3 regions of the Sporosarcina jeotgali genome follow, and region 2 is predicted to be linked to each of the others. Evidence: a T-box and tRNA genes for the amino acid it is inferred to sense, from the RefSeq annotation. Region 2 holds a T-box; the other regions hold tRNA genes.
The links. The T-box of region 2 lies ahead of PGH26_RS08345 (valine--tRNA ligase). A T-box ahead of a tRNA ligase gene usually reads a tRNA of that ligase, here a tRNA-Val.

Region 1: it has a tRNA-Val gene. The T-box ahead of PGH26_RS08345 (valine--tRNA ligase) is inferred to sense a tRNA for this amino acid. The anticodon was not compared.
Region 3: it has a tRNA-Val gene. The T-box ahead of PGH26_RS08345 (valine--tRNA ligase) is inferred to sense a tRNA for this amino acid. The anticodon was not compared.

The regions. Positions count from the first base shown of each region.
Region 1 is NZ_CP116341.1:2,179,155-2,183,392, reverse strand. It holds rRNA gene PGH26_RS10845 (23S ribosomal RNA) at 1-1,693, shown strand, start outside; rRNA gene rrf (5S ribosomal RNA) at 1,845-1,960, shown strand; tRNA gene PGH26_RS10835 (tRNA-Val) at 1,984-2,059, shown strand; tRNA gene PGH26_RS10830 (tRNA-Thr) at 2,068-2,143, shown strand; tRNA gene PGH26_RS10825 (tRNA-Lys) at 2,152-2,227, shown strand; tRNA gene PGH26_RS10820 (tRNA-Leu) at 2,264-2,345, shown strand; tRNA gene PGH26_RS10815 (tRNA-Gly) at 2,354-2,428, shown strand; tRNA gene PGH26_RS10810 (tRNA-Arg) at 2,469-2,545, shown strand; tRNA gene PGH26_RS10805 (tRNA-Pro) at 2,571-2,647, shown strand; tRNA gene PGH26_RS10800 (tRNA-Ala) at 2,659-2,734, shown strand; tRNA gene PGH26_RS10795 (tRNA-Met) at 2,756-2,829, shown strand; tRNA gene PGH26_RS10790 (tRNA-Ile) at 2,836-2,912, shown strand; tRNA gene PGH26_RS10785 (tRNA-Ser) at 2,932-3,024, shown strand; tRNA gene PGH26_RS10780 (tRNA-Met) at 3,195-3,269, shown strand; tRNA gene PGH26_RS10775 (tRNA-Asp) at 3,273-3,348, shown strand; tRNA gene PGH26_RS10770 (tRNA-Phe) at 3,383-3,458, shown strand; tRNA gene PGH26_RS10765 (tRNA-Gly) at 3,464-3,537, shown strand; tRNA gene PGH26_RS10760 (tRNA-Ile) at 3,542-3,615, shown strand; tRNA gene PGH26_RS10755 (tRNA-Asn) at 3,620-3,694, shown strand; tRNA gene PGH26_RS10750 (tRNA-Ser) at 3,701-3,791, shown strand; tRNA gene PGH26_RS10745 (tRNA-Glu) at 3,801-3,872, shown strand; gene PGH26_RS10740 (TraR/DksA C4-type zinc finger protein) at 3,920-4,238, opposite strand, start outside.
Region 2 is NZ_CP116341.1:1,700,982-1,705,219, forward strand. It holds gene PGH26_RS08345 (valine--tRNA ligase) at 1-2,385, opposite strand, end outside; T-box leader at 2,531-2,760, opposite strand; gene PGH26_RS16200 (hypothetical protein) at 2,894-3,019, shown strand; gene PGH26_RS08350 (hypothetical protein) at 2,996-3,664, opposite strand; gene hemL (glutamate-1-semialdehyde 2,1-aminomutase) at 3,782-4,238, opposite strand, start outside.
Region 3 is NZ_CP116341.1:2,327,196-2,331,433, reverse strand. It holds rRNA gene PGH26_RS11665 (23S ribosomal RNA) at 1-1,143, shown strand, start outside; rRNA gene rrf (5S ribosomal RNA) at 1,302-1,417, shown strand; tRNA gene PGH26_RS11655 (tRNA-Asn) at 1,457-1,531, shown strand; tRNA gene PGH26_RS11650 (tRNA-Ser) at 1,536-1,627, shown strand; tRNA gene PGH26_RS11645 (tRNA-Glu) at 1,654-1,728, shown strand; tRNA gene PGH26_RS11640 (tRNA-Val) at 1,774-1,849, shown strand; tRNA gene PGH26_RS11635 (tRNA-Met) at 1,881-1,955, shown strand; tRNA gene PGH26_RS11630 (tRNA-Asp) at 1,959-2,034, shown strand; tRNA gene PGH26_RS11625 (tRNA-Phe) at 2,054-2,126, shown strand; tRNA gene PGH26_RS11620 (tRNA-Thr) at 2,135-2,210, shown strand; tRNA gene PGH26_RS11615 (tRNA-Tyr) at 2,224-2,308, shown strand; tRNA gene PGH26_RS11610 (tRNA-Trp) at 2,317-2,390, shown strand; tRNA gene PGH26_RS11605 (tRNA-His) at 2,434-2,506, shown strand; tRNA gene PGH26_RS11600 (tRNA-Gln) at 2,520-2,591, shown strand; tRNA gene PGH26_RS11595 (tRNA-Gly) at 2,598-2,672, shown strand; tRNA gene PGH26_RS11590 (tRNA-Cys) at 2,683-2,756, shown strand; tRNA gene PGH26_RS11585 (tRNA-Leu) at 2,792-2,872, shown strand; gene PGH26_RS11580 (B3/B4 domain-containing protein) at 3,041-3,763, opposite strand; gene queG (tRNA epoxyqueuosine(34) reductase QueG) at 3,818-4,238, shown strand, end outside.

The DNA.
Region 1 (4,238 bases), 480 kb from region 2:
CGTTCCAAGGGCGTTGAAGCTGGACCGGAAGGACTGGTGGAGCGCTTGGAAGTGAGAATGCCGGTATGAGTAGCGAAAGAAGGGTGAGAATCCCTTCCACCGAATGCCCAAGGTTTCCTGAGGAAGGCTCGTCCACTCAGGGTCAGTCGGGACCTAAGTCGAGGCCGATAGGCGTAGACGATGGACAACAGGTTGATATTCCTGTACTACCTCCCCACCGTTTGAGTGATGGGGTGACGCAGAAGGATAGGGTGAGCGCGCTGTTGGTCATGCGCGTCTAAGCAGTGAGGTGTGAAACGAGGCAAATCCCGTTTCTACAACATTGAGCTGTGATGGCAAGGGGTGTATACCCTGGAGTCCCTGATTTCACACTGCCAAGAAAAGCCTCTAACGAGGTGGGAGGTACCCGTACCGCAAACCAACACAGGTAGGCGAGGAGAGAATCCTAAGGTGATCGAGAGAACTCTCGTTAAGGAACTCGGCAAAATGACCCCGTAACTTCGGGAGAAGGGGTGCTCTGGTAGGGTGTATAGCCCGAGAGAGCCGCAGTGAATAGGCCCAGGCGACTGTTTAGCAAAAACACAGGTCTCTGCAAAACCGTAAGGTGACGTATAGGGGCTGACGCCTGCCCGGTGCTGGAAGGTTAAGAGGAGAGGTTAGCGATAAGCGAAGCTTCGAATTGAAGCCCCAGTAAACGGCGGCCGTAACTATAACGGTCCTAAGGTAGCGAAATTCCTTGTCGGGTAAGTTCCGACCCGCACGAAAGGCGTAACGATCTGGGCACTGTCTCAACGAGAGACTCGGTGAAATTATAATATGCGTGAAGATGCGCATTACCCGCGACAGGACGGAAAGACCCCGTGGAGCTTTACTGTAGCCTGATATTGAATTCCGGTGCAGCCTGTACAGGATAGGTAGGAGCCTGAGAGACCGGAGCGCTAGCTTCGGAGGAGGCAATGGTGGGATACTACCCTGGCTGTATTGGACTTCTAACCCTTGCCCGTGATCCGGGCAGGAGACAGTGTCAGGCGGACAGTTTGACTGGGGCGGTCGCCTCCTAAAGAGTAACGGAGGCGCCCAAAGGTTCCCTCAGAATGGTTGGACATCATTCGCAGAGTGCAAAGGCATAAGGGAGCTTGACTGCGAGACCTACAAGTCGAGCAGGGTCGAAAGACGGGCTTAGTGATCCGGTGGTTCCGCATGGAAGGGCCATCGCTCAACGGATAAAAGCTACCCCGGGGATAACAGGCTTATCTCCCCCAAGAGTCCACATCGACGGGGAGGTTTGGCACCTCGATGTCGGCTCATCGCATCCTGGGGCTGTAGTCGGTCCCAAGGGTTGGGCTGTTCGCCCATTAAAGCGGTACGCGAGCTGGGTTCAGAACGTCGTGAGACAGTTCGGTCCCTATCCGTCGCGGGCGCAGGAAATTTGAGAGGAGCTGTCCTTAGTACGAGAGGACCGGGATGGACACACCTCTGGTGTACCAGTTGTCTTGCCAAAGGCATCGCTGGGTAGCTATGTGTGGACGGGATAAATGCTGAAAGCATCTAAGCATGAAGCCCCCCTCGAGATGAGATTTCCCATTACGCAAGTAAGTAAGATCCCTCAAAGATGATGAGGTGGATAGGTCTGGTGTGGAAGCATGGCGACATGTGGAGCTGACAGATACTAATAGATCGAGGACTTTCCCAAATATAAGTTAAAGAATTGTGTGATTGTTTCGAGTTTCAATGTTGGTTTTATCCAGTTTTGAATGAACAAAAGTTCTTTCAAAAAAGTATTGCATTCTAATACTATGTAGTATATAATAGTAAATGTCCTTGAAACAGGACAAGCACATTTGTCTGGTAATGATGGCGAAGAGGTCACACCCGTTCCCATACCGAACACGGAAGTTAAGTTCTTCAGCGCCGATGGTAGTAGGGGGCTTCCCCTTGTGAGAGTAGGACGTTGCCAGGCAAGCGCAGTAATGCGTGATATATGGAGGATTAGCTCAGCTGGGAGAGCATCTGCCTTACAAGCAGAGGGTCGGCGGTTCGAGCCCGTCATCCTCCACCATACTTTGTGCCGGTGTAGCTCAACTGGTAGAGCAACTGACTTGTAATCAGTAGGTTGAGGGTTCAAGTCCTTTCGCCGGCACCACTTAGTACGAGCCATTAGCTCAGTTGGTAGAGCATCTGACTTTTAATCAGAGGGTCGCAGGTTCGAATCCTGCATGGCTCACCATTACTGTAATTAGATTACAGACTATCTAGAGATTATGCGGGTGTGGCGGAATTGGCAGACGCGCTAGACTTAGGATCTAGTGCCTTCGGGCGTGGGGGTTCAAGTCCCTTCACCCGCATCTCTTATGCGGAAGTAGTTCAGTGGTAGAATACGACCTTGCCAAGGTCGGGGTCGCGGGTTCGAATCCCGTCTTCCGCTCCACTGTAATTCACTAAGCATACCGTAAAGAAATAGTATATATGCGCCCGTAGCTCAATTGGATAGAGCGTCTGACTACGGATCAGAAGGTTGTGGATTCGACTTCTGCCGGGCGCGCCAATTTTTCTAATGTTAGATTTTGATTCGGGAAGTAGCTCAGCTTGGTAGAGCACTTGGTTTGGGACCAAGGGGTCGCAGGTTCGAATCCTGTCTTCCCGACCATCTTTTAAAGAGGGGCCTTAGCTCAGCTGGGAGAGCGCCTGCCTTGCACGCAGGAGGTCAGCGGTTCGATCCCGCTAGGCTCCACCAATCTTTAATATTCCATTTCATGGCGGCGTAGCTCAGCTGGCTAGAGCGTACGGTTCATACCCGTGAGGTCGGGGGTTCGATCCCCTCTGCCGCCATCCAAAGGACCTTTAGCTCAGTTGGTTAGAGCAGACGGCTCATAACCGTCCGGTCGCAGGTTCGAGTCCTGCAAGGTCCACCAGTATTGCTTTTTATTGCACGGAGGTATACCCAAGTTCGGCTGAAGGGATCGGTCTTGAAAACCGACAGGGGTGTCAAAACCCGCGGGGGTTCGAATCCCTCTACCTCCTCCATTTTTTCTTTAAATACCATTAAGAAGTGTCTTACAATTATCATTATCGCGGGGTGGAGCAAAGCGTCATACGAAGATGACGATTTGTAGAATTTCTTGAAAAGAAATTCGTAATCTTGCATAAGAAAATCTATAAGCGTTGCTTATGATATGTCTTACAATTATCATTATCGCGGGGTGGAGCAGTGGTAGCTCGTCGGGCTCATAACCCGAAGGTCACAGGTTCAAATCCTGTCCCCGCAACCAAATGGTCCCGTGGTGTAGCGGTTAACATGCCTGCCTGTCACGCAGGAGATCGCCGGTTCGATCCCGGTCGGGACCGCCATTTCTTGTAATACATAGTTTATTAAATCCTATGTGGCTCAGTAGCTCAGTCGGTAGAGCAAAGGACTGAAAATCCTTGTGTCGGCGGTTCGATTCCGTCCTGAGCCACCATTTATGCGGGTGTAGTTTAGTGGTAAAACCTCAGCCTTCCAAGCTGATGATGAGGGTTCGATTCCCTTCACCCGCTCCAAATTGGGCCTATAGCTCAGCTGGTTAGAGCGCACGCCTGATAAGCGTGAGGTCGGTGGTTCGAGTCCACTTAGGCCCACTATTCCGCAGTAGCTCAGTGGTAGAGCAATCGGCTGTTAACCGATCGGTCGTAGGTTCGAGTCCTACCTGCGGAGCCATATTACGGGGAAGTACTCAAGTGGCTCAAGAGGCGCCCCTGCTAAGGGTGTAGATCGCGAAAGCGGTGCGAGGGTTCGAATCCCTCCTTCTCCGCCATATTTGTTTGGCCCCTTGGTCAAGCGGTTAAGACACCGCCCTTTCACGGCGGTAACACGGGTTCGAATCCCGTAGGGGTCATACTTAAAAGTTCCTAGTTGCGATATCGCAACTAGGAACTTTTTTTGTTACTTGTTATCGGTGTAACTGTCTTTGCGACGATATGGAATGTCGCCTAACTCTGATTCGATTCCTTCCTCATCCAGTTCTTCTTCGTATGCTAACGTGGTATCCCCGCGAATGATGCCAGAAGGTTCACCCTCTAAGTTACTTGTGGCAATCACGTCAATGTCTTCCGTGCTTTCGTCTTCAATTGCAGTATCATATAGTGACTCGTAATCGTCATGATCTCCTGTAAAGTCAGAGGGAGTTTCTGACGTGCCTGATTTTGCGATTTCTTCAAAGCTGTCAATGGGATCTTTAAATACGCCTTCACGTCTATCCGAA
Region 2 (4,238 bases):
CTTGCCTGGCGCTTGAGCGTCTACGCCGATCTCAAGAGTTTCTGGATTACAGAATTTCTCGATGTATTGGCTATTCGCTTTCAAGACAGCTGCAGTCGCTTCGTCTTTCGCGGCGATGTACAACGGTACTTGTTTGCTCATAGGCGTATTGACTTCTGCACGAATTGTACGAACCGCTTTGATGACATCTGTCAATAGCTTCATGTGAGTGGAACGCTCAACGTTCGTTAGGCTTGCATCCGCCACCGGCCATGCAGCAACAGTGATTGACTCACCTTCATGCGGCAAGTTCTGCCAGATTTCTTCTGTAATGAACGGCATGAGCGGGTGCAGCAAACGCATCGTATTGTCGAGGACATATGCCAGAACTGAACGCGTCATGTGCTTCGCTTTCTCGTCGTCTCCATACAATGGCAGCTTCGCCATCTCGATATACCAGTCACAGAAATCATCCCAGATGAAGTTATAAAGCGCGCGGCCGACTTCACCGAACTCATAGCGATCTGACAGCTTCGTCACAGAGTCAATGGTCTCGTTCAAACGAGTTAGAATCCAGTCGTCTGCAACAGATCGTTCTCCAGACAAATCGATTTCTTCATATTTCAAGCCTTCCATGTTCATCAGCGCAAATCGGGAAGCGTTCCAGATTTTATTGGCAAAGTTCCAAATCGCTTCAACTTTCTCAGTCGAGTAGCGGAGATCCTGTCCTGGTGATGAACCGGTAGCCAGGAAGTAACGCAATGCATCGGCACCATACTGATCGATAACATCCATGGGGTCTACCCCGTTACCGAGTGATTTCGACATTTTGCGTCCGTCTTCTGCACGTACTAATCCGTGAATCAGTACATCCTTGAATGGACGCTGATCCGTAAACTCGATGCCTTGGAAAATCATGCGAGACACCCAGAAGAAGATGATGTCATATCCTGTAACAAGAGCATCTGTTGGATAATAGCGTTTGAACTCTGGATCTTCCGTATCCGGCCAGCCCATCGTAGAGAACGGCCATAATGCAGACGAGAACCATGTATCGAGTACATCGTCTTCCTGGTGCCAGTTTTCGATGTCTGCAGGTGCTTCTTCTCCTACAAACACTTCACCAGTTTCGTTATGGTACCAGGCTGGAATCCGGTGGCCCCACCACAATTGACGGGAAATACACCAGTCGTGAACATTTTCCATCCACGTTAAATAAGTTTTCTCGAAACGCTCAGGAACGAACGTCACTTTTCCTTCTGCCTTCTGCAATTCAATCGCTTTTTCAGCGAGCGGCTGCATTTTAACGAACCACTGAGTAGACAAATACGGTTCTACAACTGCGCCGCTTCGCTCTGAATGACCGACAGAGTGATTGTGTTCTTCTATTTTGAAAAGAACGTCCATGTCCTGCAAATCTTTAACGATTGCTTTGCGGCATTCGAAACGGTCCATTCCTTCGTACTTACCAGCCAACTTGTTCATTGAACCATCTTCGTTCATCACAAGAACACGCGGCAAGTCATGGCGATTTCCGATTTCAAAGTCATTCGGATCGTGTGCAGGTGTAATCTTAACCGCACCGCTTCCGAAGTCCATTTCAACGTAATCATCCGCTACGATAGGAATTTCACGGCCAACAATCGGCAACTTCACAGTTTTACCGATTAAGTGCTGATAGCGCTCGTCATCAGGGTGAACAGCAACAGCCGTATCCCCTAGCATCGTTTCTGGGCGAGTTGTCGCAATTTCGATACTTCCAGTTCCATCTGCAAGGGGGTATCGCATATGATAGAAAGCACCTGCTACATCTTTATGGATTACTTCGATATCGGACAAAGCAGTTTTCGTCGCAGGGTCCCAGTTGATAATATATTCGCCGCGGTAAATTAACTCTTTTTCATATAACTTGACGAATACTTCACGGACTGCGCGTGATAATCCTTCATCTAACGTAAATCGTTCTCGGGAATAATCAAGTGCAAGACCCAGCTTTGACCATTGTTTGCGAATATGGCCAGCATATTCATCTTTCCATTTCCACGTTTCTTCCAGGAATTTCTCACGGCCAAGGTCATAACGAGTCTGCCCGTTTGCACGGAGCTTTTCTTCGACTTTTGCTTGCGTTGCAATACCTGCGTGGTCCATACCTGGAAGCCATAAAGCATCATATCCCTGCATGCGCTTCATGCGAATCAGAATATCTTGAAGTGTTGTGTCCCAAGCGTGACCCAAGTGTAATTTGCCCGTAACGTTTGGAGGCGGAATCACAATTGTATACGGCTCTTTTCCACTCTCAGGCTGAGCTTTGAAGTACTCACCCTTCAACCACCATTCATAACGATCTCTTTCAATCGTCTGCGGATCATACTTAGTCGGCATCTCCAACTGCTCTTTTTCTGTCATCACAATTCCTCCTCAATTTAAAAGTTGAACATCATAGGGATCGCTTCGCTTACTGTACGCCATTGTTTAAAACGGAAAGCGTCCGCCTTCAGTGTAAATCAACATATGTTCCCTATAAAAATCAACACAAAAAACCCCTTCGTCGTTAAAGGACGAAGGAGTCAGTTCGCGGTACCACCTTTATTCGCAACTGTGCAGAAATCGCACGTTGCCTCAATAAAAATAACGGCTTCTAACCGGCTCTCGCTACTTGAAACTAAACGTTCACGAAAACTGCTGACGGGTGACTTTCAAACTGTCGACAATAGGTCCTTGCACCATCCGGACCCTCTCTGAAAAAGTTGACTGATCTACTCTCCCGCTAAACGCATCACTATCCTGTTTCCAATAGTTTACCGGATGTATAGCGTACCCGTCAAGCCCGCTGTGAAAGGATGGTGTTATGAGAAGAGGCTATAATCCTTATTTACTTCCGCCATGGCTTAGAAGATGCCGATTTTACGGTAAAATGATCATTATTCCGATTTCCTGTTTTCAGCTCATCCGACTGTTAATCATCCCGACAACCGGAGACTTTTTACTTTTCTGCTGTCTTTGCGGATGTTGCTTCCTATTCCACAAAAACATCATTTAAACGAAAAGACGTCACCGTAACATCATCTTCTAAATCACTAATGAATGCGAGCATTTCATGATCTTCCGAATAGCCAATCGCAGTTTCAACTTGGTTCACACTGGAGCTATCCAAATCCGCAGTAGCTGCTGCGGTTTTCACTTCTTGATGTTCATTGCTTTCTGGATTAACTGCAGCACTTCCCTGAACAGGATCAGACGTTACTTCTGTTTCTGCTGCTGAAATAGCTGCAGTTTCCGGTTTAGCTTCTGTTTCAGTCAATTTCGCTTCAACTGTCCACATGACAGTCAGGGCACCGTCATCCGTAGCGGAAGCTGTGGCATCCGTTACAGTTGCTTTAAGTTGTCCGTCTGCGCTCGTTGGCAGATCCACAAGCAATGGGACTGCATACTCAAAATAACCGGACTTTTCCTGAACGTCCACATCATCGATTAGAATTGCATCTGAATCCAGCGCTATTTCTTGGCTTTCACCGTCGAATCCAACATTTGCCGCAACATGATAGATTCCAGAAAGCCGAACAGCATCCTCAGTCTGATGCTCTGTATATCCCGCGGTCACTTTCACTTCTTGTGCAGAAACTGCTTTCCCGTATTCTGCAGGAAACTGAAATGTCTCCGTTAATGTCCATTGTGTTGGCTCCATTGTTCTGCCGCCTCCTTTTATACGTTAGAGTATATGACAGCAGTCTCCATAACAGAACTATCATCCAAAGAAAAACAGCCTTTCCAAAAAGAGTCCCTTGGAAAAGCTGTTTGTGTTTTATTTTTTTAATTGACTGAAAACCTTATGGAACGCATCTACCGTTTTGGCAATATGCGCTTCTGTATGAGCAGCTGAAAGGAACATTCCTTCAAACTGAGAAGGCGGCAAGAAAATGCCTTCTGCAGCCATCAGGCGGTAGTATTCAGCAAATAACGCTAAATCAGATGTCTTTGCAGTTTCATAATCCACCACATCTTCATTCGTAAAGAAGAATCCAATCATCGATCCAGCGCGATTGACTGTATGCGGAATTCCGTTCGCAGCTGCTGCTTCACGGAACCCTGCTTCAAGCTGATCTCCGAGTTTCATGAAATGCTCATAAGATGATGGATTCAAGCGCTTCAAAGTCTCGATTCCAGCAGTCATCGCAAGTGGATTTCCAGACAATGTTCCAGCTTGATAAACCGTTCCAGCAGGGGCAATATGCTCCATAATTTCACGTTTACCGCCGTAA
Region 3 (4,238 bases), 630 kb from region 2:
TGAATAGGCCCAGGCGACTGTTTAGCAAAAACACAGGTCTCTGCAAAACCGTAAGGTGACGTATAGGGGCTGACGCCTGCCCGGTGCTGGAAGGTTAAGAGGAGAGGTTAGCGCAAGCGAAGCTTCGAATTGAAGCCCCAGTAAACGGCGGCCGTAACTATAACGGTCCTAAGGTAGCGAAATTCCTTGTCGGGTAAGTTCCGACCCGCACGAAAGGCGTAACGATCTGGGCACTGTCTCAACGAGAGACTCGGTGAAATTATAATATGCGTGAAGATGCGCATTACCCGCGACAGGACGGAAAGACCCCGTGGAGCTTTACTGTAGCCTGATATTGAATTCCGGTGCAGCCTGTACAGGATAGGTAGGAGCCTGAGAGACCGGAGCGCTAGCTTCGGAGGAGGCAATGGTGGGATACTACCCTGGCTGTATTGGACTTCTAACCCTTGCCCGTGATCCGGGCAGGAGACAGTGTCAGGCGGACAGTTTGACTGGGGCGGTCGCCTCCTAAAGAGTAACGGAGGCGCCCAAAGGTTCCCTCAGAATGGTTGGACATCATTCGTAGAGTGCAAAGGCATAAGGGAGCTTGACTGCGAGACCTACAAGTCGAGCAGGGTCGAAAGACGGGCTTAGTGATCCGGTGGTTCCGCATGGAAGGGCCATCGCTCAACGGATAAAAGCTACCCCGGGGATAACAGGCTTATCTCCCCCAAGAGTCCACATCGACGGGGAGGTTTGGCACCTCGATGTCGGCTCATCGCATCCTGGGGCTGTAGTCGGTCCCAAGGGTTGGGCTGTTCGCCCATTAAAGCGGTACGCGAGCTGGGTTCAGAACGTCGTGAGACAGTTCGGTCCCTATCCGTCGCGGGCGCAGGAAATTTGAGAGGAGCTGTCCTTAGTACGAGAGGACCGGGATGGACACACCTCTGGTGTACCAGTTGTCTTGCCAAAGGCATCGCTGGGTAGCTATGTGTGGACGGGATAAATGCTGAAAGCATCTAAGCATGAAGCCCCCCTCGAGATGAGATTTCCCATTACGCAAGTAAGTAAGATCCCTCAAAGATGATGAGGTGGATAGGTCTGGTGTGGAAGCATGGCGACATGTGGAGCTGACAGATACTAATAGATCGAGGACTTTCCCAAATATAAGTTAAAGAATCATGTGATTGTTTTGAGTTTCAATGTTGGTTTTATCCAGTTTTGAGTGATTAATTTTTAAAAAACTTTTTAAAAAGAAATTAAAATTAACACTTGCACTTACAACTTGAATATGGTATAATAATTCTTGTGTTGTGAAATTGTCTGGTGATGATGGCGAAGAGGTCACACCCGTTCCCATACCGAACACGGAAGTTAAGTTCTTCAGCGCCGATGGTAGTAGGGGGCTTCCCCCTGTGAGAGTAGGACGTCGCCAGGCTTTCACTGCTAAGTGAAAATCCTTTAATAGTTTATCTATTCCGCAGTAGCTCAGTGGTAGAGCAATCGGCTGTTAACCGATCGGTCGTAGGTTCGAGTCCTACCTGCGGAGCCATAATGGAGAGCTGTCCGAGTGGCCGAAGGAGCACGATTGGAAATCGTGTAGACGGTTAACGCTGTCTCAAGGGTTCAAATCCCTTGCTCTCCGCCAGTTAACTTCTCTATTATAAACAGTATGGCCCCTTGGTCAAGCGGTTAAGACACCGCCCTTTCACGGCGGTAACACGGGTTCGAATCCCGTAGGGGTCACCATTTACATTCTTATGAATAAGATATGCCAGCAGCACATAGTATTGTGGAGGATTAGCTCAGCTGGGAGAGCATCTGCCTTACAAGCAGAGGGTCGGCGGTTCGAGCCCGTCATCCTCCACCATTATATCTTTATTAATCGGTTTTAATATTATCGCGGGGTGGAGCAGTGGTAGCTCGTCGGGCTCATAACCCGAAGGTCACAGGTTCAAATCCTGTCCCCGCAACCAAATGGTCCCGTGGTGTAGCGGTTAACATGCCTGCCTGTCACGCAGGAGATCGCCGGTTCGATCCCGGTCGGGACCGCCATTTTCTTTAAAAACAATATGGCTCAGTAGCTCAGTCGGTAGAGCAAAGGACTGAAAATCCTTGTGTCGGCGGTTCGATTCCGTCCTGAGCCATCTTATATGCCGGTGTAGCTCAATTGGTAGAGCAACTGACTTGTAATCAGTAGGTTGAGGGTTCAATTCCTTTCGCCGGCACCATGAAATTCCCTATGGTGGGGTAGCGAAGTGGCTAAACGCGGCGGACTGTAAATCCGCTCCCTCCGGGTTCGGCGGTTCGAATCCGTCCCCCACCACCATTCTTTACAGGGGCATAGTTTAACGGTAGAATAGAGGTCTCCAAAACCTTTGGTGTGGGTTCGATTCCTACTGCCCCTGCCATTTATCTTACTTGTCTCTTGACTTGAAACATCTTATTATTATGGCGGTTGTGGCGAAGTGGTTAACGCACCGGATTGTGATTCCGGCACTCGGGGGTTCAATTCCCCTCAGCCGCCCCTTTTTTATTTTTGGGGTATAGCCAAGCGGTAAGGCAACGGACTTTGACTCCGTCACTCGTTGGTTCGAATCCAGCTACCCCAGTTATTAGCGGAAGTAGTTCAGTGGTAGAATACGACCTTGCCAAGGTCGGGGTCGCGGGTTCGAATCCCGTCTTCCGCTCCACTTATTCTACGGCGGCATAGCCAAGCGGTAAGGCACGGGTCTGCAACACCCTTACCACCGGTTCGATTCCGGTTGCCGCCTCCAATATATGGTTTCCGTTTATTTTATTTTACTAGTTTGCCCGAGTGGTGGAATGGCAGACACGTCGCACTCAAAATGCGATGCCGCAAGGCGTGCCGGTTCAAGTCCGGCCTCGGGTATCTCAGAAAAGGACAACTTCGGTTGTTCTTTTTTTGTTGTTGTCTATTTTCAAGAATCCTCATTGATCTCAGGTCCTAAATGGGTTCATGCATGCCATGCGAAAAAACCCGCACTCTGTAGATCTGCGGGTTTCCAACCTAACACTATTATAATAGGTAGTAATGAAGTTAATACTTAGCATCTTGTCGAGGCGGTAAGTCTGTAACCTCTATAGAAGGGTTCTCAGCACATAAAATAGCGGCTGTTGCTTCACCCCCATTAATGCTCGTAAACATCGTCCCGCATGCTTTTGCAAGGCGTTGTGCTTCTTCTACATTCATCTCAGGACGCAGGAATAATACATGAAGTATTTCTGTTGTCTCTTCGGTGATTGCACTCCGGACAGAGTCTGCATAGGGGCTGCCGAAAGGACTGTATCCGTCCTTTAGGATTGGCATGTTATGTAATGAATTGAATCTGCCATTTAATCCATCGTATCCATCTTCTGCATGTCCTATCGTTACACGTATATCGCCAGTTAATGTTTCTAAGTTATACATACCGGAAGGAATTCCGTATTGAAGGCTAAACAAGGTATTCAAGTCAATTGCACTCGAATGACTTTCCATGTAAGCTTGTTTACTGATGCGTCGATATAATGCTTCAACTGAGGGGCGATAGCGGGCAGGATCAGCACCAAGTGCCTTCCAAACATTGCGCCATTCCCGGATTCCGTCGATCTCATCAAAAGAACGTTCTTCCAGTTCAAAGAAGAGTTGTTCTTGAAATAATTGCAGTCTTCCTTTTAGCATTTGGGGAGAGTCAGATACGGTTGTCCTGTTATAATGGATGATGGCTACTTTGAAATCAGGAACAGCATCAACTATTGAAGGTTCTAGATAGAATTTCATAAAATCATCCTGTTCATATTTTTCTCAAGTTTATCATAAGGGAGGTGGCAGATGGTGAATATCGCTCAATTGCAAAAAGACTTAGTGGCTTATGCTTTGGAAATTGGTGTTGATAAGATCGGCTTTACAACAGCAGCTCCTTTCTTGGAGTTGAAAAATCGATTGAAGCGGCAGCAGGACCTTGGCTATCAATCAGGATTTGAAGAAAGTGACGTTGAAAAAAGAACAGAACCTGCTTTACTATTAGATCGTGCAGAGAGTATCATTTCCATTGCGGTTGCCTATCCTTCCAAGATGACTGATGCACCGAAAGGGAAGAAAGGTGAGCGGCGCGGAATGTTTTGCCGGGCTTCATGGGGAACCGATTATCATACGGTCTTACGCGAAAAGTTAGCATTATTGGAAGAGTTCTTACATGAGCGTTCTTCGGAAGTGAAAACACGCTCAATGGTAGATACGGGAGAGCTGGCTGATC